DNA from 3 places in the Pseudomonas sp. S3_A09 genome. Region 2 is predicted to be linked to each of the others. Evidence: riboswitches for the same ligand, from Rfam matches in the RefSeq annotation. Region 2 holds a riboswitch; each other region holds the start of a gene.

The links. A riboswitch is a leader RNA that binds a small molecule or an ion and turns the genes downstream of it on or off. The one in region 2 is predicted to bind cobalamin.
Positions count from the first base shown of each region.
Region 1: linked by a shared signal. The riboswitch ahead of cobO (cob(I)yrinic acid a,c-diamide adenosyltransferase) and the one ahead of cobW (cobalamin biosynthesis protein CobW) in region 2 are both predicted to bind cobalamin.
Region 3: linked by a shared signal. The riboswitch ahead of AB4N92_RS02750 (ABC transporter substrate-binding protein) and the one ahead of cobW (cobalamin biosynthesis protein CobW) in region 2 are both predicted to bind cobalamin.

Region 1 covers NZ_CP162752.1:849,433-859,912, forward strand. Annotated here, with positions in the region: gene cobC (alpha-ribazole phosphatase family protein) at 1-511, opposite strand, end outside; gene cobT (nicotinate-nucleotide--dimethylbenzimidazole phosphoribosyltransferase) at 508-1,563, opposite strand; gene cobU (bifunctional adenosylcobinamide kinase/adenosylcobinamide-phosphate guanylyltransferase) at 1,560-2,081, opposite strand; gene AB4N92_RS04065 (cobyric acid synthase) at 2,173-3,624, opposite strand; gene cobD (threonine-phosphate decarboxylase CobD) at 3,621-4,610, opposite strand; gene cbiB (adenosylcobinamide-phosphate synthase CbiB) at 4,603-5,511, opposite strand; gene bluB (5,6-dimethylbenzimidazole synthase) at 5,508-6,158, opposite strand; gene AB4N92_RS04085 (cobyrinate a,c-diamide synthase) at 6,155-7,486, opposite strand; gene cobO (cob(I)yrinic acid a,c-diamide adenosyltransferase) at 7,483-8,094, opposite strand; cobalamin riboswitch at 8,174-8,424, opposite strand; gene AB4N92_RS04095 (C40 family peptidase) at 8,522-9,061, opposite strand; gene AB4N92_RS04100 (C40 family peptidase) at 9,206-9,835, opposite strand; gene hda (DnaA regulatory inactivator Hda) at 10,049-10,480, opposite strand, start outside.
Region 2 covers NZ_CP162752.1:5,219,739-5,230,218, reverse strand. Annotated here, with positions in the region: gene cobN (cobaltochelatase subunit CobN) at 1-2,147, opposite strand, end outside; gene cobW (cobalamin biosynthesis protein CobW) at 2,151-3,218, opposite strand; cobalamin riboswitch at 3,312-3,511, opposite strand; cobalamin riboswitch at 4,026-4,230, shown strand; gene AB4N92_RS24420 (CbtB domain-containing protein) at 4,327-4,515, shown strand; gene AB4N92_RS24415 (CbtA family protein) at 4,527-5,231, shown strand; gene AB4N92_RS24410 (cobalamin biosynthesis protein) at 5,228-5,620, shown strand; gene cobM (precorrin-4 C(11)-methyltransferase) at 5,690-6,436, shown strand; gene nfuA (Fe-S biogenesis protein NfuA) at 6,502-7,086, opposite strand; gene AB4N92_RS24395 (fatty acid cis/trans isomerase) at 7,606-9,897, opposite strand; gene metH (methionine synthase) at 10,064-10,480, shown strand, end outside.
Region 3 covers NZ_CP162752.1:560,532-571,011, reverse strand. Annotated here, with positions in the region: gene AB4N92_RS02785 (nucleotidyltransferase family protein) at 1-128, shown strand, start outside; gene tspO (tryptophan-rich sensory protein TspO) at 259-699, shown strand; gene AB4N92_RS02775 (alpha/beta hydrolase fold domain-containing protein) at 699-1,625, shown strand; gene AB4N92_RS02770 (hypothetical protein) at 1,676-1,900, shown strand; gene AB4N92_RS02765 (GNAT family N-acetyltransferase) at 1,897-2,394, shown strand; gene AB4N92_RS02760 (ABC transporter ATP-binding protein) at 2,416-3,180, opposite strand; gene AB4N92_RS02755 (FecCD family ABC transporter permease) at 3,177-4,181, opposite strand; gene AB4N92_RS02750 (ABC transporter substrate-binding protein) at 4,178-5,188, opposite strand; cobalamin riboswitch at 5,293-5,487, opposite strand; gene AB4N92_RS02745 (DNA/RNA non-specific endonuclease) at 5,524-6,450, opposite strand; gene AB4N92_RS02740 (M4 family metallopeptidase) at 6,579-7,643, shown strand; gene AB4N92_RS02735 (protealysin inhibitor emfourin) at 7,658-7,963, shown strand; gene AB4N92_RS02730 (aldehyde dehydrogenase family protein) at 8,024-9,406, opposite strand; gene ptrR (putrescine utilization regulator PtrR) at 9,511-10,386, shown strand; gene AB4N92_RS02720 (hypothetical protein) at 10,383-10,480, opposite strand, start outside.

The DNA of each region.
Region 1 (10,480 bases), 1.8 Mb from region 2:
CTTCGACGTTCAACAGTTGCTCCCTCGGCAAACCACGCGCTTGCGCCAGTAACAGACGCATCACACCGCCATGACTGATCAACAACACACGCTCACCGGCATAGGCCTGATGCAAGCGCGCGACAGCGCCCAGAACCCGGTCGGAAAAGGCGCTGACAGGTTCGCCCTCCGGTGGTGTAAAGCGGTAGGGATCAGCCCAGAACAACCCCAGCCCTTCGGCGTCGGTCTCCATCAAGGCTGCCGCACTCTGCCCCTCCCAGGCACCGAAGTGCAGCTCTTGCAGATCCTTTTCCAGGGCCACCGGCACATGGAGCTGAGCCCCCAGTTCCTCGGCAAACCGCGCGCACCGTTGCAGCGGTGAACTGACCAGACGGTCCCACGGCCCCTGCGCCACCACGGCTGCGCGCATTTGCGCCCAACCCTTGGCGGTGAGTGCATCGTCCAGACTGCCGCGCAGGCCGCCGCCCAACTCGGTCTCGCCGTGACGCAGCAGGTCCAGGCGCAAGGTCATACCGGGCGGTCTGCCACGGCGGCTTCGGCGAAAGTCGCCATCTGACCGTGCAGCGCACATGCCAGGCGCAACAAGGGAACCGCCAGTGCCGCGCCGCTGCCTTCGCCCAGGCGCAGGCCCAATTCCAGCAGCGGCTTCGCGTCGAGGCTTTGCAGCACATGGCGATGACCTGGTTCAGCACCGCGATGGCCGAACACCAGCCACTCATGGCATGCCGGGTTCAAGCGCGTCGCAACCAGCGCTGCGACAGTGCAGATAAAACCATCCACCAGCACCACGATGCCTTCCTGCGCACAGGCCAGGTACGCGCCCACCAGTGCGGCAATCTCAAAGCCGCCGAGATTGAACAGCGTTTGCAACGCATCACCACGCTGGCCGGCATGTAACGCCAGGGCGCGTTCGATCACGGCCACCTTGTGGCTGACCCCCTGAGCATTCAACCCAGTGCCAGGCCCCGTGAGGTCACTGACCTGACAGTCCAGCAAGGCACACGCCAGCGCACTGGCGGCGGTGGTGTTGCCGATGCCCATCTCGCCACCGATAAACAGCTGTGCCCCGCTTGCCAATGCTCGCCGCGCACTGTCGCGGCCGGCTTGCAGGGCGAGCCCCCCTTGGGCCTCGGTCATTGCCGGGCCATTGACGAAGTTGGCGGTGCCCGCACCGATGTTCAGGTGGCGCACACCTGGCAGGTCCAGGGACGGCGTGACCGTGCCAAGGTCGACCACTTCCAACTGTGCCTCCAACTGTCGCGCCAAGACGCTGATGGCCGCGCCACCGCTGACAAAGTTGTGCAGCATCTGCCCAGTGACTTCCTGAGGAAACGCCGACACGCCCTCCGCTACCACGCCATGGTCACCCGCGAAGATGGCGATCCACACGTGGTCCACCAACGGTTTGACCTGGCCCTGCAAGCCGGCCAATTGCACCGCCAGGGCCTCCAACTGCCCGAGGGAGCCCGACGGTTTGGTCAATTGCTGCTGGCGCGCCAGGGCGTGTTGGTATGCGTGCGCGTCAATCGCCTTACAGGGGTTGAGCCACCAGGTGTCAGTCATAACGCAGTACCTTTCAACGTCAGGGGCAGGCCGGCAACTGTCAGGACAACACGCTGACAGCGCTCGGCCAAGGCTTGATGCAGCCAACCGGCTTCATCCACATAGCGGCGAGTCAATTCGCCCAGCGGCACGACACCCAGACCGGTCTCGTTGCTGACAAAAATGATTTCACCCGGCAGCACGGCCAGGGTTTCCAGCAACTGATCGCGCTCAGCCACCAGGCGATTCGAGTCTTCCAGCATCAGCAGATTGGTCAGCCACAGAGTCAGGCAATCCACCAGCAGACACTGCGCGGGCGCGGCGTTTTCGCGCAGCACGCGCGCCAATTCGACAGGCTCTTCGATCAGCCCCCAGTGATCGGGACGACGCTGGCGATGCAGGGCGACGCGTTCATTCATCTCGCCATCCAGCGGTTGGCTGGTGGCGATGTAAGTGACGGGCAAGCCGCTGTCGCTGGCGAGCTTTTCGGCAAGACGGCTTTTGCCGGAACGGGCGCCACCGAGGATCAGTTGCAGCATGGGACAGCACCTTGGGTTGGCTGAAAAGGCTCGGCCTTAAGGCCACTATCGCGGGCAAGCCAGCGCCCACATCGGGACCGCGTACTCACCGTCAGACCCCGCACAGCTTGCGCAATAAATCGGTGTCCAAGTGATTCTCCACCAGGTCCGCCAGGCGCTCGATATCGCGCTCGCGCAACGCGTGGTAATCCACCGCCTGCACATCCTGCAGACCGGCCCAGCGCAGCAAGGCGCTGCAGGCCGCCGGGCTTTCGAACAAGCCATGCAGGTAGGTGCCGAGAATTTGCCCGTCGGCACTTTGCGCGCCATCCGTGCGACCGTCATCCAGCAACACGGCAGCGTTCGACAAAGCGTCGCCAGACGTCACGCCCGCATGAATCTCATAGCCGCAGACTTCGGCATCCTCCAGCAACAGCCGCCCGCGCACGTTGCGCAACTGCTTCTCTTCTTCAAGCGTAGTGCTGAACGCCAGCAGCCCAAGCCCATCGCTGGAGCCGGCAGGCCCTTCCAGGCCCAGCGGGTCATGCACCTGCTCGCCGAGCATCTGCAGGCCGCCGCAAATGCCGAGCACCTTGCCGCCATAGCGCAAGTGCCGCGCCACGGCGGTGTCCCAGCCGTTGGTGCGCAAATAGGACAGGTCGCTGCGTACGCTTTTCGAGCCGGGGAGGATGATCAAGTCGGCGGCGGGGATTGGCTGGCCTGGCCCGATGAATTGCAGATCCACTTGAGGATGCAGGCGCAGCGGGTCGAAATCCGTGTGGTTGCTGATGCGCGGCAACACCGGCACTACCACCTTGAGTACCTGGGCCACCTTGTCGGTCTGGCGCCTGTCGATGCCGTCTTCGGCTTCCAGGTGCAGGTCCATCACGTAAGGCAACACGCCCACCACCGGTTTGCCGGTGCGCGCTTCCAGCCAATCCAGACCGGGTTGCAACAGCGCGATGTCACCGCGAAAACGGTTAATGATAAAGCCCTTGACCCGTGCCTGCTCCGTGGGCGATAGCAATTTCAAGGTCCCGACCAAATGGGCAAACACCCCGCCGCGATTGATGTCGGCGATCAGCAAAACCGGGCAATCCACCGCTTCGGCGAAGCCCATGTTGGCGATGTCATTGGCGCGCAGGTTGATCTCCGCCGGGGAGCCCGCGCCTTCCACCATTACCACGGGGTAAGCCTGGCTCAACCGGGCGTGGGAAGCCAGCACCGCTTGCATCGCGATGGATTTGTAGTCGTGGTAGGCCACAGCGTTCATGGTGGTGACGGCGCGACCGTGGATGATCACTTGGGAGCCGGTGTCACTGTTAGGCTTGAGCAACACCGGGTTCATGTCGGTGTGCGGCGCCAGGTTGGCGGCCTGGGCCTGCACAGCCTGGGCGCGGCCGATTTCGCCGCCTTCTGCGGTCACGGCGCTGTTGAGCGCCATGTTCTGCGGCTTGAACGGCACCACCGCCACGCCCTGACGGACCAGCCAGCGGCACAGCGCCGTCACCAAGGTGCTTTTGCCGGCGTCGGAGGTGGTGCCTTGCACCATCAGCGTGCTCATGTAGCGTCCTTAAAGGCGACCAAGGCTTCGTCCAGCCGTAGCCAGTCAGCCTCGGTGTCGGGCAGGCCGAAACGCAGACTGCTGTCGTGGACAAACAGCCGTAGCAGGATGCCGCGCTGGGCCATGAATTCGTGCATGCGTTCGGCGTGAGGCGTGATCAGCCATTGAAACAACGCGCAGCCACCCTGGGGGGGAAAGCCGTGGCGCTCCAGCAAGGCGAACAAACGCTGGCCTGCCTCGATGCAACGCACGCGTTGGAGCGCCTGACCGATGGTGTCGCGCAGACATATCTGACCCAACACCCGCGTCGGTCCGCTGACGGCCCAGGGGCCGACCTGTTCGGCCAGCAACTTGAGCAGCTTGCGCTCGGCCAATACAAAGCCCAGCCGCACCCCGGCCAGACCGAAGAATTTACCGAACGAGCGCAACACGATCAGGCCGACCTGATGGGCATGGCCCGCCAGGCTGAATTGAGGGGTGACATCCATGAACGCTTCGTCTACCACCAGCCAGCCGCCCCGCTGGGCCAGCCGCGAATGCCAGTCCAGCAAGCGTTGTGGGGCCAGGTTCAGGCCGGTGGGGTTGTTGGGGTTGACCACCACCAGTACGTCGAGCCCCTCCAAGAAGAAGTCGACTTCCTGCTCTTGCACTTCGCGCACCACGTAGCCGGCGCGGCGCCAGGCTTCGGCGTGTTCGGCATAGCACGGTGACAACACGCCGACTTTGCCAGCGCGGCGCAGGCGTGGCAGCAACTGGATGGCCGCCTGGGAGCCGGGCACCGGCAACAGGTGTGCAGCGCCATAGTATTCGCTGGCGGCCTGCTCCAGGCCGTCGTCGGTTTCCGGCAGGCGCGCCCAGGCCCGCAGCGGGATCTCGGGAATCGGCCAGGGCCAGGGCGCGAGGCCGCTGGACAGGTCGAGCCAATCGGCCTCGGCTATCCCGTACTGAATCGACGCCCTGCGCAACCGGCCACCGTGCTCAAGCATAGAATTGCGCCCCCGCGCATAGAATCAGCAGCCACAACCATACGCCGCGCTGCACCAGTTGCCAGCCCCGGTCGATGGAATCGGCATCTGCCGCCGGGCCTTCGCCCAGTTGCGGACGCTGGTGCACTTCACCGTGATAGATGGCGGCGCCGCCCAACTCCACGCCCAGGGCGCCGGCACCGGCAGCCATTACCGGGCCAGCGTTCGGGCTGTCCCAGGTCGGGCCCTGGGTGCGCCAGCATTTGAGCGCCAGACGAGTCTTACCCAGTACCGCATAGGTCAACGCCACCAGGCGTGCAGGAATGTAGTTCAGCACGTCGTCAATCTTTGCCGCCGCCCAGCCGAAGCGTTCAAAACGTTCGTTGCGATAGCCCCACATGGCATCAAGGGTGTTGCTCAGGCGATAAAGCACCACGCCCGGCACCCCCGCGAGCACAAACCAGAACAGCGCGGCGAAGACCGCATCGCTGCCGTTCTCCAGCACCGACTCAGTGGCCGCGCGGGCGACTTCGGTGCTGTCCAGTTCACTGGTCTGACGGCTTACGAGGTAGCTCACGCGCCGGCGCGCTTCGTCCAGGTCATCGCTGCGCAAGGCCTGGGCCACCGGGATCACATGCTCGCCAAGGCTGCGCATGCCAAGCGCGCAGTACAACGCCAGGATCTCCAATACCCAGCCGATGTACGGCGCCCAGGATAAAGCCGTAGCCAGCAGAGTCAGCGGCACCACGGCGATAACCCACGCGGTCACGCCATGACTGCGCCAGCCGCGACCACCGGTATTGAAACGTTGCTCGATGCGCCCGGCGAAATTGCCGAACGCCACCAGCGGATGCCAGCGTCTGGGTTCGCCCAGCAGCGCATCCAGCGCGACTGCAGCGACACACAGCAAGGCCACACTCATTGACTCACTCCCCACCCATTCTCATACAACATGTCACTCAGCGGCCGAGGCTCGGTCCAGCCTTCGAGTTGCAACATCGGGGCCGGGTAGAACTCGGCCACCGGCCCCAGGCACAGCACGGCCAAAGGTTTCGCGCCGGGTGGCAAACCCAGCAGATCAGCCAGGGCCTGGGGCTCGAACAGCGAGACCCAGCCCATGCCCAGCCCTTCGACACGGGCCGCCAGCCAAAGATTCTGAATAGCACAGGACAGTGACGCCATGTCCATTTCAGGCAACGTGCGCCGCCCAAAAATGTGCCGCTCACGGTCATCCATCAACGCCGCCACCAGCACTTCGGCGCAGTCGTGAATGCCTTCGACCTTGAGCTTCATGAACTCATCGGAGCGTTCACCCAGGGCTTCGGCGGTGCGTATGCGTTCTTCTTCCACCAGTTGTTGAATCTGCCCACGCAACGGACGGTCGCTGATGCGGATAAAACGCCAGGGCTGCATCAGGCCGACACTGGGTGCCTGGTGCGCGGCCTGGAGCAGACGATGGAGCAATTCGGGGGCGACAGTGCCGCCGCTGAAGTGGCGCATGTCGCGACGTTCAGCGATGGCGCGGTAGACGGCCTGGCGGTCGGCCTCGGGGAAGGCGTTGTCGGTCATGGCCTCATCGCCGGCAAGCCGGCGCCTACAGGATCGGGCGCGAACAATGCGGCCACCGCCTGGGGATTCGAGGGGAAGTAAAAGTGTACGTAGGAAGCCGTCATCCGCCCCTGCCGATAAACCGCCTCGGCACCGCGTCCGCCATTGGGGCTAAGGCCACGGGCAATCGGCTGCCATTCGGTGGTGGTCAGGGAGTGGTGATAGGTATGGCCGCGCAGCGTGCCTTCGGGCAATTCGACATTTTGCAGCGCCAAGGCCGCGAGTTTCTTCTGCATCACCGCATCGCCTTGCAGCAGGCCCACCAGTTCGGCGCGAACACCCTCGACATCGGTCAGCGAGTCCAGCAGGTAGAGCATGCCGCCGCATTCGGCGAGCAGCGGTTTGCCGGCGGCATGATGAGCGCGGATGGCGTCAAGCATCGAGGTGTTCTCCGCCAGCGCCTGGTGGTGCAATTCCGGATAACCACCGGGCAGATAGAGGCTGTCGACATCAGGCAATTCGCGATCGTGGATCGGCGAGAAAAACTCCAGTTCAGCGCCCATTGCCCGCAGCAGGTCGAGGCTGGCGCCATAGGTAAACGCGAAGGCTTCGTCGCGGGCCACGGCGATGCGCACACCGTTGAGCAATGGCTGGGTTTCGATCACTTCCGGTGCGGCAAAGGTCACTGGCGGCGGCAAAGCCACTTCGCAACTGCTGCCCAGCGCTTGGGCGGCTGCATCGAGACGCACATCGAGGTCGTTCAGTTCGCTCGCCTGTACCAGGCCTAAGTGACGGCTAGGCAGTTCGATACCGGTCTCGCGGGATAACGCGCCGTACCAGCGCAGGCCTTCGGTGAGGCTGCCTTCGAGCAATTGTGCGTGACGCAAGGTGCCAACGCGATTGGCCAGCACCCCGGCAAACGGCAGATCCGGCTGATAACGTGCCAGGCCCAGGGCCAACGCGCCGAAGGTCTGGGCCATCGCCGTACCGTCAATCACGCCCAAGACAGGCACGCCGAAGTGTCGCGCCAGGTCGGCGCTCGACGGTGTGCCATCGAACAGGCCCATCACGCCTTCGATCAGGATCAGGTCCGCCTCCCCCGCCGCTTCCCATAGCAAGCGACGACTTTCCTGCTCGCCCACCATCCACATGTCCAATTGATACACCGGCGCACCGCTGGCGCGTTCGTGGATCATCGGATCGAGGAAGTCCGGGCCGCATTTGAACACGCGTACCCTGCGCCCCAGGTTGCGGTGCAATCGGGCAAGCGCGGCGGTGACGGTGGTTTTGCCCTGGCCGGACGCCGGTGCGGCAATCAAGACGGCCGGGCAATGACGGGGCTGATTCAAAGTTCGACGCCCTTCTGTGCCTTGATACCGGCTTGGAACGCGTGTTTGAGCATGCCCATTTCGGTGACGGTGTCGCCCATTTCGATCAGTTCAGGCTTGGCACCGCGGCCGGTGACCACCACGTGTTGCATCGGCGGGCGGGCTTGCAGGTCGCTGAGCACCTGGTCCAGGTCGAGATAGCCGTGCTTGAGGGCGATGTTCAGTTCGTCGAGTACGACAAGACCGATAGACGGGTCCTGCAGCAACTCGCGGGAAACCGCCCAGGCGGCTTCGGCGGCGGCGATGTCACGCTGGCGGTCCTGGGTTTCCCAGGTGAAGCCTTCGCCCATGACATGAAAGCGCACTTGCTCGGGGAAACGGCGGAAGAACAATTCCTCACCGGTACTGTTGCGCCCCTTGATGAACTGCACCACACCGCACTGCATGCCGTGCCCCATGGCTCGGGCCAGCATGCCGAACGCGGAGCTGCTCTTGCCTTTGCCGTTGCCGGTCAGCACTAGCAACAGGCCGCACTCGTTCGGGGAGTTGGCGATGCGTTCATCGATCACGGCTTTTTTGCGCAGCATGCGCGCCAGGTGGCGTTCGTCGCGGTCGGGGGAATCGGTCATGGCAGCTCTCCGTTGGGGCTGGACAAAAACGGCGGGCAGGAAAAAGAAAAAACAGATAGCCAAGCATCGCCCACCGTGATGCTGTTGGATGTTGCAGGCCGGTCTCCGGGCTCATGAGTGGCGCGCGTCTTATAGAAGCGCGTACCGACGCTGCGCCTTCCCATATCGCGAGCGATACAGTGGCAAAAGGCAGCGTCTTGACTCATTTACCGTTGCGGGGGCAGCGCCGGGATCGCGGCGTCACTGTGTACAAGTGCGCTCACTCACCGGCTTCCCTGTTTCACTCCGTCGACCCATGGGCCACAGAGCACCTGGAACAAGCGGCGAAGGGTAGTAGTTTGAGGGGCGAGCTGCAAGCTTCAAGCTGATCGCCGCAAGCAGGCATCGCACCGCTTGCAGCTTCACGCGTGAAACCTGCCGCTGCTTTCTAGGGATTACGCGCCAGATTGCCTGGCAACACGCGCTTGGCGCTCAGGTAGGCATTCTGCCAATACGCCTTGGACAAGGTGTCCAGCTTCACCGTACCGCCGGTTTGCGGTGCATGCACAAAACGGCCTTCACCGACGTAGATCCCGGCGTGGCTGACCTGTGAACCGCCGCCCGTGGCAAAGAACAACAGGTCGCCCGTCTGCAGATTCTGCTCGCTGACATCTTGCGCACGCATCACGATCAATTCGCGAGTGGTACGCGGCAGGGAGATACCGGCAGCGTCGCGGAAGACAAAACCGATCAGGCCACTGCAATCAAACCCGGAGTCCGGTGTATTGCCGCCCCACCGATAAGGCGTGCCGACCAGGCCCAGGGCACGGAAGAGGACGTCTTCGGCCGCAGGCGAGAAATTCTGGCTGGAATAGTTGAACACCGGCTTGGGCTTCACCGCTACGGGAGCAGGCGGCGGTGGACGACTTGCGCAGGCGCTGAGCAGCGCGGCGCAAAGAATGAGGATCAGGCGGGCCGAGGTCGACATGGGCAGAACAATCCTGGTCTGGATGCGGCTTTCGCTGCCGAACGCTGAAAACCAGAACGCGCAAGCAAAGCTCGCGCGAACGGATTACAACAATGTCCAGGGATTCTAGCGCTTACACGTCAAACTTCAAGTATCACTTTAAGTTTACTTGCTAGCGGTAACTGTCGTCGGGGCCATGGCGAGTGCGCGCTTGGCTTCGATGAAGGTTTTGCTCCAGTAGCTGTCGCCCAGATTGTCGACTCGAACACCGCCACTGCGACGGCTGCTGGAGTGGATAAACTGGTTGTCGCCCAAGTAGATACCGGCATGACTCACACGACCACGCCCTGCTGTACTGAAGAAAAGCAGATCACCGGGCTTGAGGTTGTTGCGCGCGACCAACGGTGCATCCACGTTGATCATTTCGCGGGTGGAGCGTGGCAGGTTCATGCCCGCTTCTTCACGAAACAGATAGCCGATGAAACCGCTGCAGTCGAAGCCGGCTTCAGAAGTGCCGCCGAAACGGTAACGGGTACCGATCAGGGACATGCCGCGTTCGAGGATGCTGTCGGCCAGAACGGGAAGCTGGTAAGGCTTGCTACCGGAGAAGTTGGTCAGCTCTTTTTCAGTTGCCAGCTCTTCTTCATAAACAGAAGCAGACTGTGCAGCAACGAATTTTGCCTGATTTTGAACCTGTGGTTTTTGCTGTTCTGCCACCTGTTGAGGGTGGGAGGCGCAACCAAACAACAGGGTAACGAGTGCGAGGGGCACGAGGGGTGCGAAGCGATTTAGCATGGGCACGACCGTGGCTGATATGTAAAGAAGACGAGACTATGCCCTCTATCACATCGATTTGCAAATTCAATCGTGATCTATGTGACTTCTTGTTTGGACCATGACATCTAAGCCCTTAACACCCCGTACCTGCCTTTTGCGTAGCCACATCGGCTCAAACGCAGGTTTTCTGGCGCCTGGAATTTGCCGAACGCGGCAAAAACAAAGGGCTGTCTACCAGCCGAGGGTTTCTTTCAAGAAGGGAATGGTCAGCTTGCGCTGGGCCTGCAAGGAGGCCTGGTCGAGCTGTTCGAGCAAATCGAACAATGCGCTCATGCTGCGTGTACCGCGAGTGAGAATAAAATGCCCCACCTCATCGGTGAGGTGCAGGCCACGACGGGAAGCACGCAGTTGCAAGGCACGCAATTTGTCTTCGTCGGAGAGCGGGCGCATCTGGAAGATCAGCGCCAAGGTCATCCGCGACTTGAGGTCGGCCAGCTTGATCGGCAATTCCCGTGGCGAGGTAGACGCGGCAATCAGCAGGCGCCGACCACTGTCACGCAAACGGTTGAACAAGTGAAAGAGCGCCTCTTCCCATTCCGCCTTGCCGGCGATCGCTTGCAGATCGTCCAGGCACACCAGCTCGTACTGCTCAAGATGGTCGAA
Region 2 (10,480 bases):
GGGATGCGCAGCAAGGCCAGCAAAGTATCGATACGCAGGCGACCTGCCGGCGACTCGCCAAAGATGTGCAGGCCATCGCGGATCTGCGACTCTTTCAAGTCGCACAGGTACGTGTCCAGGCGCGGCAGCCAGACGGCGGCGTCGGCGTCGCTCTCCAGCTCAAGTTCCTGGTCGATGCGGGTTTCGCGCACCAGCTTGAGGATGTCTTTCTGCAACTCCAGGGCGCGACGCGGATCCAGCAGTTGCGCTTCGTAGTACTCGTCCGCCAGCAGCTCAAGGTTACGCAGGGGGCCGTAGGTTTCGGCACGGGTCAGGGGCGGCATCAAGTGATCGATGATCACCGCCTGGGTGCGTCGCTTGGCCTGGGCGCCCTCGCCCGGATCGTTGACGATAAACGGGTAGATATTCGGCAGCGGCCCCAGCAGCGCATCGGGCCAGCAGTTTTCCGACAAGCCGACGCCCTTGCCCGGCAACCATTCAAGGTTGCCATGTTTGCCTACATGGATCACGCCGTGGGCACCGTAGGTGTGGCGCAACCAGAAGTAGAACGCCAGGTAACCGTGGGGCGGTACCAGGTCCGGGTCGTGGTAAACGGCGCTGGCGTCCACCTGATAACCCCGCGCCGGCTGGATACCGACGAACGTCAGGCCCAGGCGCAGGCCGGCGACCATCATGCGGCCATCGCGGAACATCGGGTCGTGATGAGGCGTGCCCCAGCGCTCCAGCACCGCCTGGCGATTGGCCGCGGGCAAGCGGCTGAACATCGCCTCGTAGTCCTCCAGGCCCAGGCTTTGGTGGCAGGGGCGCAGGTCGAGGCTGTCGAGGTCATTGGTAACGCCGCCGAGCAAAGCGTGGATCAGTGCCGTGCCGCTTTCCGGCAATGCATCCGACACCGGGTAGCCTTCGGCCTGCAGGGCACGCAGGATATTCAACGCCGCCGCCGGCGTATCCAGGCCGACACCATTGCCGATACGACCGTCGCGGGTCGGGTAATTGGCGAGGATCAGCGCGATGCGCTTGTCGCCATTCGGCACTCGCGCCAACTCGACCCAGCGCCGCGCCAGCTCAGCAACAAAATCCATGCGCTCCGGCGCGGCGCGGTAGCACACCACATCCGACTGGCTGCGCTCACTGCGCCAGGCCAGGTCCTTGAAGCTGATCGGCCGGCTGATGATCCGCCCGTCCAGCTCCGGCAAGGCAATGTGCATCGCCAGGTCGCGGGGGCCAAGACCTTGGTCGCTCGCTTCCCAGCCGGGCTGGTTGTCCTGGGCGCAGATCGCCTGGATCACCGGGATATTGCGGCGAAACGGCCGCAAGTGCGGCGCTTCCGGGCTGGACTGGGCGAAGCCGGTGGTGTTGAGAATCACCGCCGCGCCGACCTCGTCCAGCAGGTCCTCGACCACCGCCAGGCAGCCGGGTTCTTTCAAACTGGCCACCGCCATCGGCAACGGGTTGAGACCCGCCGCCTGCAAGCGCTGGCAGAACACATCGATAAAACCGGTATTGGCTGCCTGCAAATGCGAGCGATAGAACAACACCGCCGCCACCGGCCACTCAGCATTCCAGTCGGCCTGCCAATCATTCAGCCGGGCGCTGGCACGGTGCGGGTGATAAATCGCCGTGCGCGGCAAGGTTTGCGGCTCGGCCCAGGCGTAATCACGGCCCAGGTAAGTGCTGGCCAGGCAGCGATAGAAATCCAGGGCATTGCCCAGGCCGCCCTGACGCAGGAAGTGCCAGAGGCGATCACGCTCTTCGGCGCCGACGGTACTTAGTCCGCTGAGCTCAGGGTCCGGGCGATCATCCCCCGGCACCAGAATCAGTTGAACGCCACGCTCGGCCAATTCCACCAGACGCTCAATGCCGTAACGCCAATAACCGATGCCACCATGCAGGGAAATCAGAATGACCTTGGCGTGGCGCAGCACCTCATCGACATACAGGTCGACCGAGGCATGGTTCTGCACCTGCATCGGGTTGGCCAAGCGAAAGCTGGGGTAATCGTCCGGCAACTGCTGGGCCGCTTCGGCCAGCAGCGCCAGGCTGGAATCGCCGCTGCACAGGATCACCAGATCAGCGGGGGTTTGTCCGAGGTCGGCAATATTGTCGTCCGAGACGAAACCACCGGGCTGGGTCCTGAGCAGGTGCATGGGTTAAACGCTGAGGGCTGCGCGCAGTTGCGCTTCAAGGCCCGCCGCGTCGAGGTCCTGACCGATCAGCACCAAGCGTGTGATGCGTGCTTCGTCCGGGCCCCAGGCACGGTCGAAGTGCTTGTCGAAACGCGTACCCACCCCTTGGATCAGCAGGCGCATCGGCTTGTTCGGAATCGCAGCGAAGCCTTTGACGCGCAGGATGCCGTGTTGCACCACCAACTGGGTCAGGGCGTCGAGCAGCAGCGCTTCATCGGCCTGCGGCAGGTCGATGGAGATGGAGTCGAAGGCGTCGTGATCATGGTCATGATCGTCTTCACCGTCATGGTGATGGTCGTGATGACTGTGGCGACCGTCGATATGCTCTTCAGAGCCGGCACCCAGGCCGATCAGCACGTCCAACGGCAAACGACCGCTGCTGGCTTCAATGATCTTCACCGCGGGCGGCAGTTCTTCCGCGACTTCCAGGCGCACACGGGCCAGGTCTTCAGGGCTGATCAGGTCGCTCTTGTTGAGGATCACCAGGTCGGCGCTGGCCAGTTGGTCGGCGAACAGCTCATGCAGCGGCGACTCGTGGTCCAGGTTCGGGTCGAGCTTGCGCTGGGCATCCACCTGGTCCGGGAAAGCGGCGAAGGTGCCGGCGGCCACGGCCGGACTGTCGACCACGGTGATCACAGCGTCGACGGTGCAGGCGCTGCGGATTTCCGGCCACTGAAAGGCTTGTACCAGCGGTTTTGGCAGGGCCAGGCCGGAGGTTTCGATGAGGATATGGTCGAGGTCGCCGCGACGGGCCACCAACTCGCGCATCACTGGAAAGAACTCTTCTTGCACGGTGCAGCACAGGCAGCCATTGGCCAACTCGTAGACGCGGCCGTTGGCTTCTTCTTCGGTGCAGCCGATGGAGCACTGCTTGAGGATTTCACCGTCGATACCCAGTTCGCCGAATTCGTTGACGATCACGGCGATGCGACGGCCCTGGGCGTTATCGAGCATGTGGCGCAGCAAGGTAGTCTTGCCCGAGCCGAGGAAGCCGGTGACGATGGTGACGGGGAGTTTGGCCAGTGTTTTCATCGGATGCCCTTGGGGGCGGGCATACGGGACGATAGGCCCTGCGACGGCGCGCAGCAGCGGATTTCGTCACCGGATCACCCCGCCCGGTTGAAGTAGAAAATCGGTTGCGAGGCAGGTCTCCTGGCTTGGGGCTTGCGGGTCTTGCGACCGGCGCTGGCTGCGCCTTCCCGCCTTGTCGGCAGTGGCGTGGCAGTCAGCTGAACCCTTTACAGTTGCGGGGGCAGCCGCGGCTTGGACCGCGTTCCCTTCTTAGCTTCGGCCTGGGCCGAAGAACCTCGAAGGGTGTAAGGCTACGCAGTGCTTGGGGGATGGTCAATGATGGGGTTGGATTGGTTGGGTTAGTGTACATATCCGTTTCTGCGGTAACGGCTGAAATGGGTTCCGCCCTTACGGCGGGTCACTTTGGAAAAGAGCCCCAAAGTAACCAAAGGGCTCTTGCCCCAACACTCGGCACCTCGCTCACGCTCGGTGTGCCCGTAATCCGACAGGGATTTGGGGGGCCGCCGCCACGCGCCATCCATGGCGCGGGGCGGCTAAACCGGCATCCCTGCCGGTTTACCCCCCAAATCCCTGTCGAATTCCGGCCAGCGTGTTTGACGGGGCGCTTAGGATCAAGATCAAGATCAAGATCAAGATCAAGATCAAAAGCAAAAGCAAAAGCAAAAGCAAAAGCACAGCGGCCTGACAGCCGGCTTGAGTGGTGTAGAGCAAAGGCGGTTCGCTGTAGGAGCGGAACCCATTTCAGCCATCACCGCAGCAACGGATATGTACACACCCCAATTGACTCCCCTCCCACCCCCATGCTCTCCTACACATCTTGTTTCGGGTGCCCTTCACAGGGTGAAACGGGAAACCGGTGCGTCATAGCGATATGACCAGTCCGGTGCTGCCCCCGCAACGGTAAGCGAGTGAAGCGTCAGATCCACTGTGCCTCGACGGCATGGGAAGGCGATGCTTATTAGGCACATTGCCCCTCGCAAGCCCGGAGACCGGCCCGAAAAATTCAGATAACAAACCCGCGGTGGGCGGGCGCTGTTCAAACCCTGCGTGCCTGGCTCGCGGGGTTTCCATGCGCTCGTTTCACCCAGACACCTGAAAGGGACGCGCCATGTCGATCGTCAGCAGCACCTCGCACTCCGCCAGCAGCACCGCCACCCTGAGCCAACGCCTGACCGCCGCCATCGGCGCGTCGATCCTTGGTGCGTGCCTGGTGTACTTTGCCGGTTTCTCGCACATCGAGGCCGTGCACAACGCTGCCCACGATACCCGCCACAGCGCTGCGTTCCCGTGCCACTGAGACCTGCCGACATGATCAAGCGTATCGCGCAAACTGCAGGTTTCACCGGCCTGCTGGCCGCCCTGTTGCTGACCTTGCTGCAAAGCTTCTGGGTCGCCCCGCTGATTCTGCAGGCGGAAACCTTTGAAAAGGCCCCGGCCGCCACCGAAGTGGCCCACGAACACACCGAAGGCGCTGCCGCCCACACCCACGATGCCGAAGCCTGGGAGCCGGAAGACGGCTGGCAGCGCGTGCTCTCCACCACAGGCGGTAATCTGGTGGTCGCGGTCGGTTTTGCGCTGATGCTGGCCGGTCTCTACACACTGCGCGCGCCAACCCGCACCGCCCAAGGCTTGCTGTGGGGCTTGGCCGGTTACGCAACCTTCGTGCTGGCACCGACGATGGGCCTGCCGCCTGAGCTGCCGGGCACTGCCGCCGCGGACCTGGCGCTGCGCCAGACCTGGTGGATCGGCACTGCGGCTTCTACGGCTGCCGGCATCGCTTTGATCGTATTTGGTCGTAACTGGCTGTTGAAAGTGCTGGGCGTGGCGATCCTCGCCGTCCCCCACGTGATTGGCGCGCCACAGCCCGAAGTGCATTCGATGCTGGCACCGCAAGCCCTGGAAGCACAATTCAAGATCGCTTCACAGTTGACCAACGTCGCTTTCTGGCTCGCACTGGGCCTGATCAGCGCGTGGCTGTTCCGCCGCAACCGTGACGACCAATACTCGGCATGACCCTGGTGATCGGCCTGGGTTGCCAGCGGGGTTGTGATCTTCACACCTTGCTGGCGCTGTTCGATTCGGCCCTCGCCGAGGGCGGTATCGAGCGTCACCGCATTAGCGCGCTGGCCAGTATCGATCGCAAACAGAATGAACCGGGGTTACTGGCTCTGGCCCAGAGGCTGAACCTGCCACTGCAGTGTTTCAGCGCCGAGCAACTGGCGGCGTTTGAACACCGCCTGAGCCACAAATCCGACATCGCTTTTGCCCACACCGGCTGTTATGGCATCGCCGAAAGCGCCGCGCTGGCACTCGCCGAGCACCTTGCAGGCAGCCCTGCCCGCCTGTTGATCACTCGCAAAAAAACCGCCCAAGCCACCTTTGCATTAGCCTGCGCCGGCTAAAATCCCGATAATTGCCGCCCCCGATCATGAGCAACATTCATGCTCGCCCGTTTTTCGACAGGAACCACCATGACCGTCTACTTCATCGGCGCAGGCCCCGGCGACCCGGAATTGATCACCGTCAAAGGCCAGCGGCTGATCCGTAGTTGCCCGGTAATCATCTATGCCGGCTCATTGGTTCCGGCGGCGGTATTGGACGGCCATTCGGCGCTAACGGTGGTCAACAGCGCCGAATTGCACCTGGAACAGATCATTGACCTGATCAAAACCGCCCACGACAACGGCCAGGACGTGGCCCGCGTCCATTCCGGTGACCCGAGCCTGTATGGCGCCATTGGCGAACAGATCCGCCATCTGCGGGAGCTGGGCATTCCCTTCCAGATCATTCCCGGCGTCACCGCCGTGGCCGCCTGCGCCGCCCTGCTGGAAACCGAGCTGACCCTGCCCGATATCGCCCAAAGCGTGATCCTGACCCGCTATGCCGACAAAACCCGCATGCCCGCCGGCGAGGATTTCGACAGCCTGGCCCGGCATGGCACCACCATGGCGATCCACCTGGGGGTCAATCACCTGGAGAAGATCGTCGCTGAGCTGCTGCCGCACTACGGCGCGGATTGCCCGATTGCCGTGGTGCACCGGGCAACCTGGCCGGATCAGGATTGGGCGATGGGCACGTTGAGTGACATTACCGAGAAGGTGGCGGCCAAAGGCTTTCGGCGCACGGCATTGATTGTGGTGGGCCGGGTGTTGGCAAGTGACAGCTTCAGTGAGTCGTCGCTGTATCGCGCGGGCCATGCTCACCTTTACCGCCCCTGAAACCCAGGCATAAAAAAACGGCGCTCACGGGGCGCCGTTTTTTCTGCTCGCAGTGAACGCCTTATTCAGTAGTAGGCGTTTTCTTTCTGCGTGTGGTCGGTCACGTCACGCACGCCCTTGAGCTCTGGAATACGCTCCAGCAAGGTGCGCTCAATGCCTTCACGCAGGGTCACGTCCGCCTGGCCACAGCCTTGGCAGCCGCCGCCGAATTTCAACACCGCAATGCCGTCTTCGACCACGTCGATCAGGCTGACCTGGCCGCCGTGGCTGGCCAGGCCTGGGTTGATCTCGGTCTGCAGGTAGTAATTGATGCGCTCGTTCACCGGGCTGTCGGCGTTGACGTTCGGCACCTTGGCGTTTGGCGCCTTGATGGTCAACTGGCCGCCCATGCGGTCGGTGGCGTAGTCGACCACGGCGTCGTCGAGGAAGGCTTCGCTGAAGGCATCGATGTACGCGGTGAAGCTTTTCAGCCCCAGGGCGGTGTCTTCAGGTTTCTCTTCCCCAGGCTTGCAGTAGGCAATGCAAGTCTCGGCGTATTGGGTGCCGGGCTGGGTGATAAAGACGCGGATGCCGATACCCGGGGTGTTCTGCTTGGACAGCAGGTCAGCCAGGTAATCGTGGGCGGCGTCGGTAATGGTTATGGCAGTCATGGAAACTCCTCACAGGCTTGCCAGCAGTTTACGCCAAAATATTACGCAGGTACAAAGTCCTAGTGTTTTTGTCGGGATAGGTTTTTTAGGGGGGTGTACATATCCGTTATTTGGGTGATGGCTGCTATGGGTTCCGCCCTTACGGCGGGCCACTTTTGAAAAGAGCCCAAAAGCAACCAAAAGGCTCTTGCCCCAACACTCGGTGTGCCCGTGATCCGGCAGGGGTTTGGGGGGCCGCAAGAGCACGGCGGCCTGAGTGGTGTAGAGCAAAGGCAAGGGCAAACGCAGTCCCTGTAGGAGCTGGCTTGCCTTCGATGGTGGTTAACGATGACGCGGGTAACCAGACAAAACGCGGCGTTCTCACGTTTTTCGCCGGCAAGCCGGCTCCTAAAGAGGACGAAAAGCGTATCCACGATGCGAAGCGAGTCGCGCTTGCTCTGGCTTTTGATCTAAGGCGCCGTAAGGGCGGAACCAATATCAGCCGTTACCGCAGCAACGGATATGCACTCCGAAAAGATCTCACAAGTTCTGATACCGATTCATATCCAACACCCCCTCTTCCACCGGCGTAGTCTCCCGAATGTACTGCGACACATCATGGAAGTACTGCCAAAACAAAGGATGACTGCGCCGCACACCCCAGCGGTCCACAATCTTCTCGAAACGCTTGGCATCCTTGGCCCGCTCCATTTCAGCCACAAACTCCGGCACTTCCTGGGCAGGGATATTGAACATAAAGTTTGGATAGCTGCTCAGCACGCCAGGATAAATCGTCACCGTGTCCAAGCCCGGCTGATAGCGATAAGCCTCACCCAGCAGAAACGCCACGTTACTGTGGGCACGATTGCGCAGCATGCTGTAGAGCACACGCTTACCGCTGGCGGTCTCGACACGCAGCATCGTCGCTTCAGGCAGTTGGTCGATGACCTTGAGCCCGGCGGCCGGGCGTGAAGTCAGGCGGCTCAGCGCCTGCTCCGCATCCTGAATGGCTGGGTCCACGCCGTCACGCGAGCAATAGGCGCCCGTGCAGCGGTTGATCGGATCCGGGCTCGCATTCAAATCGCCATAACGCGTGAGCAACTGGTTGGCAAAGTCGCGCTTCGGATCGTTTTCATTCAGGTGCAGGCCAGTGGGTTTATCGTCATCAATGGCTTCATAGTCCAGCCATAGCTTGAGCTTGCCGCTGTTCTGGTACCAGTCATCCAAGAAGCCCTCGCGGGAATCGGCCGGCATCAGGCGCAGGAAGTTCTGCTCGGCACCGTTGCGAATCAGGTCGAAATACAACCGGGTCTGGGCCTGGTGCGACACGTTGCCGAACACATCGAAGTTCACCGCCAACTGATAATAGGTGCGCTCCAGCAGCGGGTAGTCGAACAGCCACAGGGTTTGCGGCACCTCGCCAATCAGGCCTTTGGTCACCGAAGCGCTGTCGAAGTGGCGGAAGATGCTCAGCAAGGCATTGTCATTGCCCGCCCACAGGGTCGACCAGCTTGGCGGCGGCAAGTCAGCATAGCTGTCGCGGCGCAGGGCCTCGTATTCATTACGTTTGTCGCGGTACGCCAGCCACAGGCTGAGCACGCTGCCGACGTCATCGTTCTGCCCCGGCATCGCCAGCAACGGCGTAGCCTGGCCGCGATAGCGCGCATCGGTGATGTACAGGTCGTGGTCCGGGTCTTGGAACAGGGTCCAGAAGTTGTCACGGATCACGTCCGTGGCAATCTGCCCACGGCACACCGGCCCACGGATAAAGGTGCGTACGAAGTATTCGGCGTTGTCCAGCATGAACTGGTAACGCGCCTTGGCCGGGATGGCTTCGAAGGTTTCGAAGGGGTTGGCGCGACGGCCTGGACCATAGCCCGGCAAGGCGTTGACCTGCCAATTGCCGGCGTAGAACAGTTCTTTGATCCGCGCCATCTTCTGGGCACTGAACGGGTACGCGATGTGGGTTTTATGCACAATCACACCCTGCACCGGCCACAGGCGGTAATACACACGGGTGCCTGGATCATCATTGGGGCGACGGGTGGCGATCAGATCGATCGGCTGGCCGCTGGGCGTACGCGAACGCACCCACTGGAAGAAATGCCCCGGTTCGCCGTTTTCGAAGTAGATGTGCGCGAGAAACAGATGTTCGAACAACCAGCGCGCCACCAGGCTCTCCCGCGCACCCGGCTGGTTGAACAGGTTTTCCCACTGCTGCACCTGCAGGGCTTCCTTGGCGCTGGGCGCCAGGCCTTGTTCATCGATAGGAGCGCCGGACGCGAGCCAGCGTTGCAGGGTCTGGTATTGCTGGTCCGTCAGGCCGGTGACCGCCAGCGGCATGCCTTCCTTGGGATGGGCACCGGCGTAGGCATTGAACTCGCCGGGCATGGCGCACATGTTTTCACGGTTCAGGCCCAGTACGATATCTTGAGGCAACTTGGCGTTGGGTTGCAGCGGTGCGTTATGGCCCAGCTCCAGCATGCGTGCCATCAAGGCCGCCTGGCTGCCCTGGGCGTCCAGCACCGAGTAAAAGCCCTTTTGCTGCCAGGCCTGCTTGCCAAAGGCGTCATAGAACAGCCGCGTGGTCGGGGTCGCCTGGCTGCGCTCGCCATCATAGACCGGCACTTTGTTTGCACCCCGGGCCGCGCCCTCGCCACTGCCCAGGTTGAGCTGGCAGGCGGAGTCGTAGCAGGCGTGGCAGGCCACGCACTTCTCGGTAAAGATTGGTTGAATGTCGCGAGTGTACGAAATCGCCGGGGCGGGTCCGTCAGCCTGTGCGATGCAAGCGACCAGCGCCAGGACGGCGCTGGTGATGAGGCGAAGTGACATGTATCGGGTCCCGGTTCAATGCGTGCGCTGAAAATTTGCCGGTGATTCTACCGGGCCATACTCCCCAGCAACATGAACGATATTCATGCAAAAACTGCGCATGCTCTAAATCGGCACAGGTTTGTTATGATTCACGCCCTCCGAAATGCCTGACCAGAGTAGTCCCATGTCCGATCGTAGCGTTCGTCTGCAAGCCCTTCATCAAGCCCTCAAGGAACGTATCCTGATCCTCGACGGCGGCATGGGCACGATGATCCAAAGCTACAAGCTTGAGGAAAATGACTACCGTGGCAAACGCTTCGCCGACTGGCCCAGCGACGTCAAGGGTAACAACGACCTGCTGGTGATCACCCGTCCAGACGTAATCGGCGGCATCGAAAAAGCCTACCTGGATGCCGGCGCCGACATCCTCGAAACCAATACCTTCAACGCCACGCGCATTTCCATGGCCGACTACGGCATGGAAGCGCTGGCGTTTGAGCTAAACGTAGAAGGCGCACGCCTGGCGCGCAAGATCGCCGACGCCAAAACGGCGGAAACCCCGGACAAGCCGCGTTTCGTCGCAGGCGTGCTCGGCCCGACC
Region 3 (10,480 bases), 1.5 Mb from region 2:
AGGATGTGGAGCAGGGGGTACTGCGCATCAACCCGGTGCATCCGGAGCCTGAGTTGTTTATGCAGAAGGCCCGCAGTTATAAGGCGCGCTGGCCTGGGTTAAGGATTGTGGAGCCTGCCTGGCTTTAGCGAGGCTGCGAAAGCGCCAGGCCAGGCGATAAAGTGGCCCGGCATTGCCAGTTCCCACCTGTTGATCCGCAGTGAACTTTTACCTGCATACAACACGTCAAAGCTTGAAATGCCCAGCCAAGGACCGCTCATGACGTTCTTCATTTTCCTGCTCGCCTGCGCCGCCGCTGCCAGTACCGGCATGCTCTTTAAACCCGGTGCCTGGTACGAATCCCTGGTCAAACCCAGCTTCACCCCGCCCAATTGGCTGTTCCCGGTGGCGTGGACGCTCATCTACCTGCTGCTGGCCTGGGCCGGCTATCGCCTGAGCCTGATGCCTGGCAGCCAAACCGTGTTGGCGCTGTGGGCGGCGCAGATTGCGTTGAATACCTTGTGGACGCCGGTGTTCTTCGGTGCTCATCGCCTCCTGGCCGGGATGGTGATTCTGGCGGTGCTGTGGCTGACCGTCGCGGCGATGGTGGTGTTGGCGGTGCAGTTGGACCTGATCACCGGCTTGATCCTGTTCCCGTACCTGGCGTGGCTGTGCGTGGCGGCGGCGCTGAACTTCTCGATCCTGCGGAACAATCGCTGATGGCTTATCAACCCTGGCCCGCCAGTGAGACAGAACGGGTCGAGATGCGCCGCTTCAATCAAAAGCTCGCCTGGTTGCCGCGCTTCAAGATCCGTAATCGGGTCACGCCGCGTTTGATCCAGGCGCTGTTGCGAGTCAGTCAAAAGATCAAGAAAGCCCCTCTGGCTGAAACCCACTGCGCCGACTCAGTGCCCGTGCGCATCCTGCGCCCAAGGGGCAAGCCCAAAGGCGTGGTGCTGGATATCCACGGCGGCGGCTGGGTGATCGGCAACGCGCAGATGGATGACGACCTCAACCTGGGCCTGGTCAATGCCTGCGACGTGGCAGTGGTGTCGGTGGATTATCGGCTGGCGATCGACACGCCGATCGAGGGCCTGATGGACGACTGCCTGGCGGCGGCGCGTTGGCTGCTCGCCACCGAGGAATTTGCCGACCTGCCGGTGATCGTCGTCGGCGAATCGGCCGGTGGGCATTTGGCCGCGGCCACCTTACTGGCGTTGAAGCAATGGCCGGCGTTGCTCCAGCGGGTGAGCGGCGCGGTGTTGTATTACGGCGTTTATGACCTGACCGGCACACCCAGTGTGCGCACGGCGGGGCCGGACACCTTATTGCTGGACGGGCCGGGCATGGTCGAGGCGCTGCGCATGCTCACGCCGGGGTTGAGCGATGACATGCGTCGGCAGCCGCCGTTGTCACCGTTGTATGGCGACTTTGAAGGCCTGCCCCCGGCGTTGATGTTTGTGGGTGAACTGGACCCGTTGAAGGATGACACGCTGTTGATCGCTGAACGGTGGCCGGGGGCAGAAGCGCATTTGTTGCCGGAGGCGGCGCATGGCTTTATTCATTTTCCGGTGGCAATGGGGGCGAGTGTGCTTGCCTATAGTCGCCAGTGGATAAGGCATCGTGTGAATGGGCCTGGAACTTAAAAGTTGATCGGTTGGTCAGGTTGTTCATCTTCCATAACAAGGGTTCCCCTATGCGCGAATACACCCTCAACTACCTGTTCAACGACGAACCGCGGACCCACGTGTTCGCACTCCAGCAACCCCAACTGCCGGTGCATGAAGCGGCGTTGCACTTGCTGCAGTTGCATTTCGGCGATGCGGAAAATGGTTTGATCCTGCCGCCTGCGGATGCGACGCCGGATGAAATTCTGCAGCAGGCACAGGTGATGGGCATTACGCAGATCGAGGTTGCATGAGCCCAAGGCCGAGTATTCAGGCAGTCACAGCGGCGGATATCCCTGAGGTCATGAGGTTCGTGCTGCGCGCCCGCGCCGAGCTTTTCCCCACGCTCAGCGCGACGGGAGTGCCGGCGGACCTGGCGCATTTCGAGGCGACCTACCTGCAGGGCGATGGGCAGTTTCTTGTTGCTCGCGATGAGGGCCAGATCGTCGCTGGCATCGGCTATCTGCCCTATGACGGGCGTTTCCCGCAGTTGAATTACCAGGGCCGCAAGACCGTGGAGGTGGTGCGCCTGTTTGTGCTGCCGGCGTTTCGCCGCTGTGGTCTGGCGGGCGAGTTGTACCGTGCGCTGGAGGTGCAAGCTAAAGAGGATCGGGTCGCGGTGATGTACCTGCACACCCATCCGTTTTTACCGGGGGCGATTGATTTTTGGCTTCGACAGGGGTTCGAGGTAGTGGATGTGGACGCGGACCCGGTGTGGCGCACGACGCATATGCAGCGCGCCCTCTAACACAACAGTTGAATGCCCTGATCAGTTCGGGCGCAAGCGCAGTATCTGCGCCCCATCGAACGGGTCCGTCAGGTAGTGCGCCTGCACCCCAAACGTCTCCTGCAAACGCTGCGGCGTCAGGACCTCCAGTGGTTTACCCAGCGCCACCAACCGCCCGTGATCCAGCACCGCCAGCCGATCACAGGTCAACGCTTGATTCAGATCATGCAGGGCAATCAAGGTGGTGACGGGCAACCCTTGCACGCCCTGCAAAATGCCGAGCTGATGCTGGATATCCAGGTGATTGGTCGGCTCATCCAGCAACAGGATCTGCGGCCGCTGCGCCAACGCACGGGCGATGTGCACGCGTTGGCGTTCACCGCCCGAGAGGCTGCGCCAGGCGCGATGGCTCAAGTGGGTGGCGTCGACGTCACGCAAGGCCTGATTGACGATGGCGTCGTCTTCGCCGGACCACGGGCTCAGCGCTGACAACCATGGAGTGCGGCCCAGCGCCACCGCGTCGAACACGCGGATGGCGTCGTCGGTGTCGGCCTGCTGTTCGACCACTGCCAGCTGCTGCGCGATGGCGCGGCGCGACAGCTTGCCCAGGTGTTGGCCGCCCAGTAAGACTTCGCCGGACGCCGGCGTGCGCAGCCCGGCGAGCAGCTTGAGCAAGGTGGATTTGCCGGAGCCGTTCGGCCCGACGATGCCGAGGGTTTCGCCCGGCTGCACGTCCAGATGGATATCGCGCAGCAACTGCGCTTCACGCACCTTGAAGCCCAACCCTTTGCAGCTCAGTACTGTCATCGCGCATTCCTCCGGCCAATGAGGATCAGCGCAAACACCGGCGCGCCGACCAGCGCCGTGACCACGCCGACCGGAATCACCTGGCCTTTGATCAAGGTGCGCGACAGTACATCGGCTGCAATCAAGAACAACGCGCCGCCCAACGCACTGGCCGGCAGCAAGCGCGAGTGCCCGGTGCCGAGCAGCAGGCGCACGGCGTGGGGGATTACCAATCCGACAAAGCCGATGGAGCCAACAATCGACACCATCACCGCCGTCACCAGGGCCGCGCAGCCCACCAGCACAAATTGCACCCGGCGCACCGGAATGCCGAGGGACGCTGCCGAGTCGCTGCCGAAGGTAAACGCATCCAACGCACGGCGGTGCCACAGGCACACCGCCAAGCCTGCAACGGCCACCGGCACCGCTAACCACACCGAGGGCCAGCGCACACCACTGAGGTTGCCGAGCAGCCAGAACAGGATGCCGCGCGCCTGTTCGGAACTGGCGGATTTGGTGATCAGGAAGGCGGTGAGCGCATTGAACAACTGCGAGCCGGCAATGCCCGCCAGGATGATCTGGCCGGTGCCGCTGGCCGAACCGCTGGCGCGCGCCAGCAGGATCACCAGCGCAAACGCCGCCATGGCGCCAACAAACGCGCCCGCCGACAACGAAATCAACCCGCCGCCCACGCCGATCAACGCCACCAGCACCGCGCCAGTCGAAGCGCCGGCACTGATGCCCAGCAGGTAGGGATCGGCCAGTGGGTTGCGCAACAGCGATTGCAGGATCACCCCGCACGTCGCCAGCCCGGCGCCACACGCAGCGGCGACCAGGGCGCGGGTGAGGCGGTAGTTCCACACCACGCCTTCGTCGATGGGGTCAAGCACGTAGCTGGCCGCCCACAGTTTGTTGGCGAGCACCTGGAGCACGACTTGCGGCGAGATGGCGGTTTCGCCGATCGCCACCCCCGCGAGTAGGGCGGCTAATAGCAGGGCCAGGGCGAGTAGGGTGCGCGTCATTTGGGCAGGTCGTAGCCGTCGATGGCCGTGGCCAGTTGCTCAAGCCCGTCGAACGTGCGGATGCTGGCCTGCAGCGCCAGGGCATCGAGGATGATGATGCGGTTGTTTTTCACCGCGTCCATGTTGCGAGTCACGGGATCGCTGCGCAGGAAGGCCAGTTTCTTTTCATGGTCGTCGGCGGGGTAGCGGCGGCGGTCCATGCGTGCGATCACCAGAAAGGTCGGGTTGGCCTTGGCGAGGGTTTCCCAGCCGACGGCGGGCCATTCTTCATCGGATTGCACCACGTTGTGCAGACCGAGGGTTTCCAGCATGAACTCTGGAATGCCCTTGTGGCCGGCCACGTAAGGATCGCTGGCCATCTCGGAACTGGAGAACCACACCAAGGCACTGGCTTGCTTGAGGCCTTTGCTTTGCACGGTGGCAACAGATTTGGCCAAGCGTACCTTGAGGTCGTCGTTCAACTGTTGGCCGCGCGCCTGTACGTCGAAGATCTCGGCGAGTTGGCTGATGCTTTTATAGATCGTCTCGATTCGGAACGGCTCCAGCCGTGTGCCGTCGGCGCCTACCAGGTTGTCCTTGCCTTCGCAGTCGGAGGGCAGCAGGTAAGTGGGGATCTTCAGTTCATGGAATTGCTCGCGGGTGCCGACCACGCCCTGGGGCCCGACCACCCACTCCAGCTCGGCGGCCACCAGCTGCGGGCGCTTGGCGATCACGGCTTCAAAGCTCGGCTCATTGTTGGCTAGCCGCTCGATGCCGTCGTTCTGCACCTTGTACTGCGGCAGTACGCTGTTGAACCACAGTGAGGTGCCGACCACTTTGTCGCCCACGCCCAATGCGTAGAGCATCTCGGTGGCCGCCTGGCCGATGGTCACGCTGCGGGCGGGGGCTTGCTGGAAGGTCAGGCGACTGCCGCAGTTTTCCACGGTCAGCGGGTAGTGGGTGGGCGCGGCTTGGGCGAGGGCACAGAAGCCCAGGCCGGTGAGCAGGGCGGTAACGCGTGGCAGCATGGGGCAATCTCCGAATGAACCGTACGTGCCATTCGGAAATACACCCTTAAGCGCTGCACTAGAAAAACAGGCAAGAATGTCCTTCCCGGACACCCCGCCGGTTGGTAATTGAGCTTGGGCCGGCAGGTCTCCTGACTGATGCGTCGTCGCCAGGCTCCGGCCTTCCCGGACAAGGTCCAGTGGCATCAGGGAGCAGGCTCAGCACCTACAGTTGCGGGGGCAGTTCCGATTGGCGAGGGTGTACCGCGCTTCGGATTCCCTATTAGTCCCGTTTGGGAACCGGCGCGGTATGGTAGTTGATTAGGGCGGGGCGATATAGCCCGAGGCACGCCCGGTCAGAGACGAATGTCTTCAGGCCCCTGTATCAGGGCTTCAATCCGCGTGCCGGTGGCGCGTTCTTCGTTGCTGAAGCCGTCGTAGTCGGCCAGGTTGGCAAAACGCAGGCCGGTGAGGCGTTCTATCTGGATTACGCTGCGCTGGTAGGTCCTGAGCTGGCCGAACACCAGGTCGAGCTGGCCCAGCTCGCGGCTCTGGTCGATCATGTAGGCGCTGGCCGAAGGCTTGCCGTCATCGCTGAGGTAGGCGACCACTTTCCAGAACGCCTTGGGGATCTGGACGCCCCGGTACACCCGGTCTTCGTCGGCGAACACCGGGCCGGTGAACACGGTGGCTCGGGCTTTCCAGCGCTGGGTGTTGTCGAGGATGTAGTCTTCGAGCTCCAGCCACGTTTTCTGGTTGAACCCGCTCATCTGCGGTGAACAGTTGGTGAAGTGGAAGGTGTCGAAGTTGGCGGTTTGCGCCGCGTCGCCCCAGTTGGGGTCTTGTCGGCGCACCAGGTGGCCGCGATCCAGGCCGTTGCTGGCATACAGTGCTTCGCCCACCTGCGCATCAATGGGCAGGCGTCCGTCGTAGGCCCAGGTGTCGTTGCTGCGAATGATGTCCATATGCTGCCCGCCATCGATGTTGACGCCCACATACAGCGCGAGCCGCTTCGAGCGTGACATCGTTATCGAGAAGTGCGTGTAGTCCAGGCGCTTCTGGACATCGCCGGCCAAGGTCTCTTCAACCGTAGGCCAGGGCACCCCGAAGCTGCCGAGAAAGTCCTCAGCGTAGCCGCGTCGGTCCTTCAAGTCGTTGGCCGAGGTGACGCGGGGCGTCGCGGCTCGTGCCTCCAGCAATGTGGGGCTCGGTGCGATCAATGGGCGCAGGTCAGCGAGCCTGGGGCGGTATGAAAGGTCGATTTTGGCTTTACGTGCGGGCATCGGTCAGTCCTCCTTGGATAAACACGACTGCAACATAGGTTAATGACAATTGATGACACGCGATAACCCCTGGAGGCTATCCTGAATCGATGACCCGGACGTTGTTACCTGCCAAATGGAGCCAGCCAATGTGTGTTCGCCAGCCGAATCGTAATCCGATTTTCTGCCTGATCCCGCCCTATATGCTCGACCAGATCGCGCGCAACGGGGACAAAGCGCAACGGGAGGTCGCGTTGCGCACCCGCGCCAAGGACACAACGTTCCGCTCGCTACGGATGGTCGCCGTGCCTGCCAAGGGACCGGCGCATATGGCCCTGGCCATGGGGGCCGATAAACGCCGCTCGATCTACAGCGCCGAGGGCGCCGACAGCCTGCCGGGCACGCTGGTGCGTGGCGAGGGGCAGCCCGCCAGTGGTGATGCGGCGGTGGACGAGGCCTATGATGGCTTGGGCGCCACCTTCGATTTTTTCGACGAGGTCTTCGATCGCAACTCCATCGACGATGCCGGGATGGCGCTGGACGCCACTGTGCACTTTGGCCAGAACTACAACAATGCGTTCTGGAACTCGACCCAGATGGTGTTCGGGGATGGAGACGGGCAGTTGTTCAACCGCTTTACGGTGGCCCTCGACGTGATTGGCCATGAGTTGGCCCACGGCGTCACCGAGGACGAGGCCAAACTGATGTATTTCAACCAGTCCGGGGCGTTGAATGAATCGCTGTCGGACGTGTTCGGTTCGCTGATCAAGCAGTATGCGTTGAAGCAACGTGCGGAAGACGCCGATTGGTTGATCGGCAAAGGGCTGTTCACCCAAAAGATCAAAGGCACCGCCCTGCGCTCGATGAAAGCCCCCGGCACGGCGTTTGACGACAAACTGCTGGGCAAGGACCCCCAGCCCGGGCACATGGATGATTTTGTGCAGACCTACGAGGACAATGGCGGGGTGCATATCAACTCCGGCATTCCCAACCATGCGTTCTACCAGGTGGCGACCATACTGGGCGGGTTCGCCTGGGAGCGCGCCGGGCGCATCTGGTATGACGCGCTGCGTGATGCGCGGCTGCGGCCCAACTCGGGTTTCCTGCGCTTTGCGCGCATTACTTACGATATTGCAGGCCGACTCTACGGCGCTAACAAGGACGAACAGAAAGCGGTCAAGGACGGTTGGAAGGCGGTCGGCATTGCTGTCTGACGAGAGGAACGGCCATGCAAATTTCAATCAAGGAAAACGGCGGGCCCGGTTTTTTTCCGGGCCTGGCCAAGCCACAGACGGTGGAACTGGACACGCTGCCGGAGCAGGAACAACAGGAGCTGCGGCAGCTTGTCGAGGCTTGCGACTTCTTTCAACTGCCGCCCAGCAATGCGCCTGCCCCCGGTAATCCGGGCCAAGTGCATTACACCGTGACGGTAAAGGACGACGAGCGCGAGCACACCGTTTGCGTGCTCGCGCCGGTGAAGTCGCAGGCGCTGGATGGGCTGGTGCAGTGCGTGCGACGGCATATTCGCTGTTGAGGCCGCTTTAGGTCTAGCGGGACGGTTCGACAGGCCCCCTTGCCACCGATGTCGCTTGATTTACTTGCGATCCAGCCACACCGTCTGGGCGTTGCAGAATTCCCGCACGCCGAAGTGCGATAGCTCGCGTCCGAAACCACTCTTTTTCACGCCACCAAATGCCACCCGAGGGTCGGAGACGCTGAAGGCGTTGATGAAGATGCCGCCGGTTTCCAGCTGATTGGCGATGTCCCGTGCCTTCGCGGAGTCGGTGGTGAAGATGCTGGCCGTGAGGCCAAACTCGCTGTCATTCGCCAGGGCCACCGCATGGTCGGCATCACGGGCGGTGATGATCGAGGCGACTGGGCCGAACAGTTCCTGTTTGAACGAGGTCATCTGGTCGGTGACGTCTGCCAGCACGGTCGGTTCGTAGTAGTTGCCGGCGCCGGGCACTTTGTGGCCGCCCAGCAGCAGGGTGGCGCCTTCTTCCAAGGTCGCCTGGACCTGGCCGTGCAGCTCGTCGCGCAGGTCGAAGCGTGCCATCGGGCCGATGTAGGTGGCGGCTGACGTCGGGTCGCCCATCACCAGAGCGCGGCTGGCTTCCAGGAATTTGACGGTGAAAGCCTCCACCACACCTTCTTCGATGATCAGGCGCTTGGCGGCGGCGCAGACTTGGCCGCTGTTCTGGAAACGACCGATCAGCGCCGCTTGCACCGCGGCGTCGAGGTCGGCGTCGTTGAGTACGATGAACGGGTCGGACCCGCCCAGTTCCAGCACGCACTTTTTCAGCGCGGCGCCGGCCTGAGAGCCGATGGCGATGCCTGCACGTACGCTGCCGGTCAGGGTGACGGCGGCGATGCGCGGATCGGCGATGGCCTTGGACACGCCGTCGTTGGTCACGTTGACCACTTCAAACAGACCTTCGGCGAAGCCGGCCTTCTGGAACGCTCGTTGGATCAGATAGGCACTGCCCATCACGTTTGGCGCGTGTTTGAGCACGTAGGTATTGCCGGCCAGCATCGTCGGTACGGCGCCGCGCAGCACTTGCCACACCGGGAAGTTCCACGGCATCACGGCGAAGATAGGGCCTAGCGGGCGGTATTCGATCTGCGCACTGCCGTTGTCCACCAGGGTCGGTTCCGGGGCGAGCATGGCCGGGCCGTGGGCGGCGTACCACTCGCTGAGTTGCGCGCACTTTTCGATTTCGGCACGGGCCTGGGCGATGGGTTTGCCCATTTCCAGGGTGATCATCTGCGCCATGTCTTCGGCTTGTTCGCGCAGGGCGCTGGCCAGGCTCAGCAGCAACTCGGCGCGCTGGCTGACCGGCTGACGGCGCCAGGCACGGAAGGCGAGGGTTGAGCGGTCGAGGGCGGCGTCCAGTTGCTGCGCGGTTTCATACGGATAGCTGCCGACCGTTTCGCCGTTGGCCGGGTTGATCGAGAGGGCGTGGGTAGTCGCGTTCATGGCACCGTCCTGCTGAGTGAATTAGGTTGAGTTCAGCGTACGGGGCTATATCTTTTCTGGAAACTGAATAATATTAAGCAATACATTCACGATTGGAGAATGATTTGGACCTGGTGCAACTGGAAATCTTCAAGGCCGTTGCCGAGCAAGGCAGCATCAGCGCCGCCGCGCAGTTGATTCATCGCGTGCCGTCGAACCTGACCACGCGCATCAAGCAACTGGAGCAGGACCTCGGTGTGGAGTTGTTCATCCGCGAGAAAAGCCGCCTGCGCCTGTCACCGGCCGGGTGGAATTTCCTCGGTTATGCGCGGCGCATCCTCGACCTGGTGCAGGAAGCCCGCGCGACAGTCGCGGGGGAGGAGCCCCAGGGTGCGTTTGCCCTGGGATCGCTGGAGAGCACGGCGGCGGTGCGTATCCCGGCGTTGCTGGCGGCGTACAACCAGAAACACACCAAGGTCGAGTTGGACCTGAGTACCGGGCCTTCAGGCACCATGATCGAAGGCGTGTTGTCGGGGCGGCTGACGGCAGCGTTTGTCGACGGCCCGCTATTGCACGCGACCCTGGAAGGTGTGGCGGTGTTTGAGGAAGAGATGGTGGTGATTGCGCCGCTGCATCACGCGCCGATCACCCGTGGGCAGGACGTGAACGGGGAGAGCATCTACACCTTTCGCTCCAACTGCTCGTACCGGCATCACCTGGAGCGCTGGTTTTCACAGGACGGCGCGGTGCCGGGCAAGATCTTCGAGATCGAGTCCTACCACGGCATGCTCGCTTGCGTCAGCGCCGGCGCGGGCCTCGCGCTGATGCCGCGCAGCATGCTCGACAGCATGCCGGGGTCGGCGGCGGTGAGTGTTTGGCCGCTGACGGACAACTTCCGGATCCTGCACACCTGGCTGATCTGGCGGCGGGGGACGGTGTCGCAGAGTTTGAACAGTTTCGTGAAGTTATTGGAGGAGCAGGGCGCCATCCGTGCGGCTTAGCCACCGAATTGCAGGGTGCCCATCGCCAGCTTTGCCATCAGTGCGGTCGCACCCAATTGCACCAGCCACAGCGCCAGACCGCCCAGAAAGACGC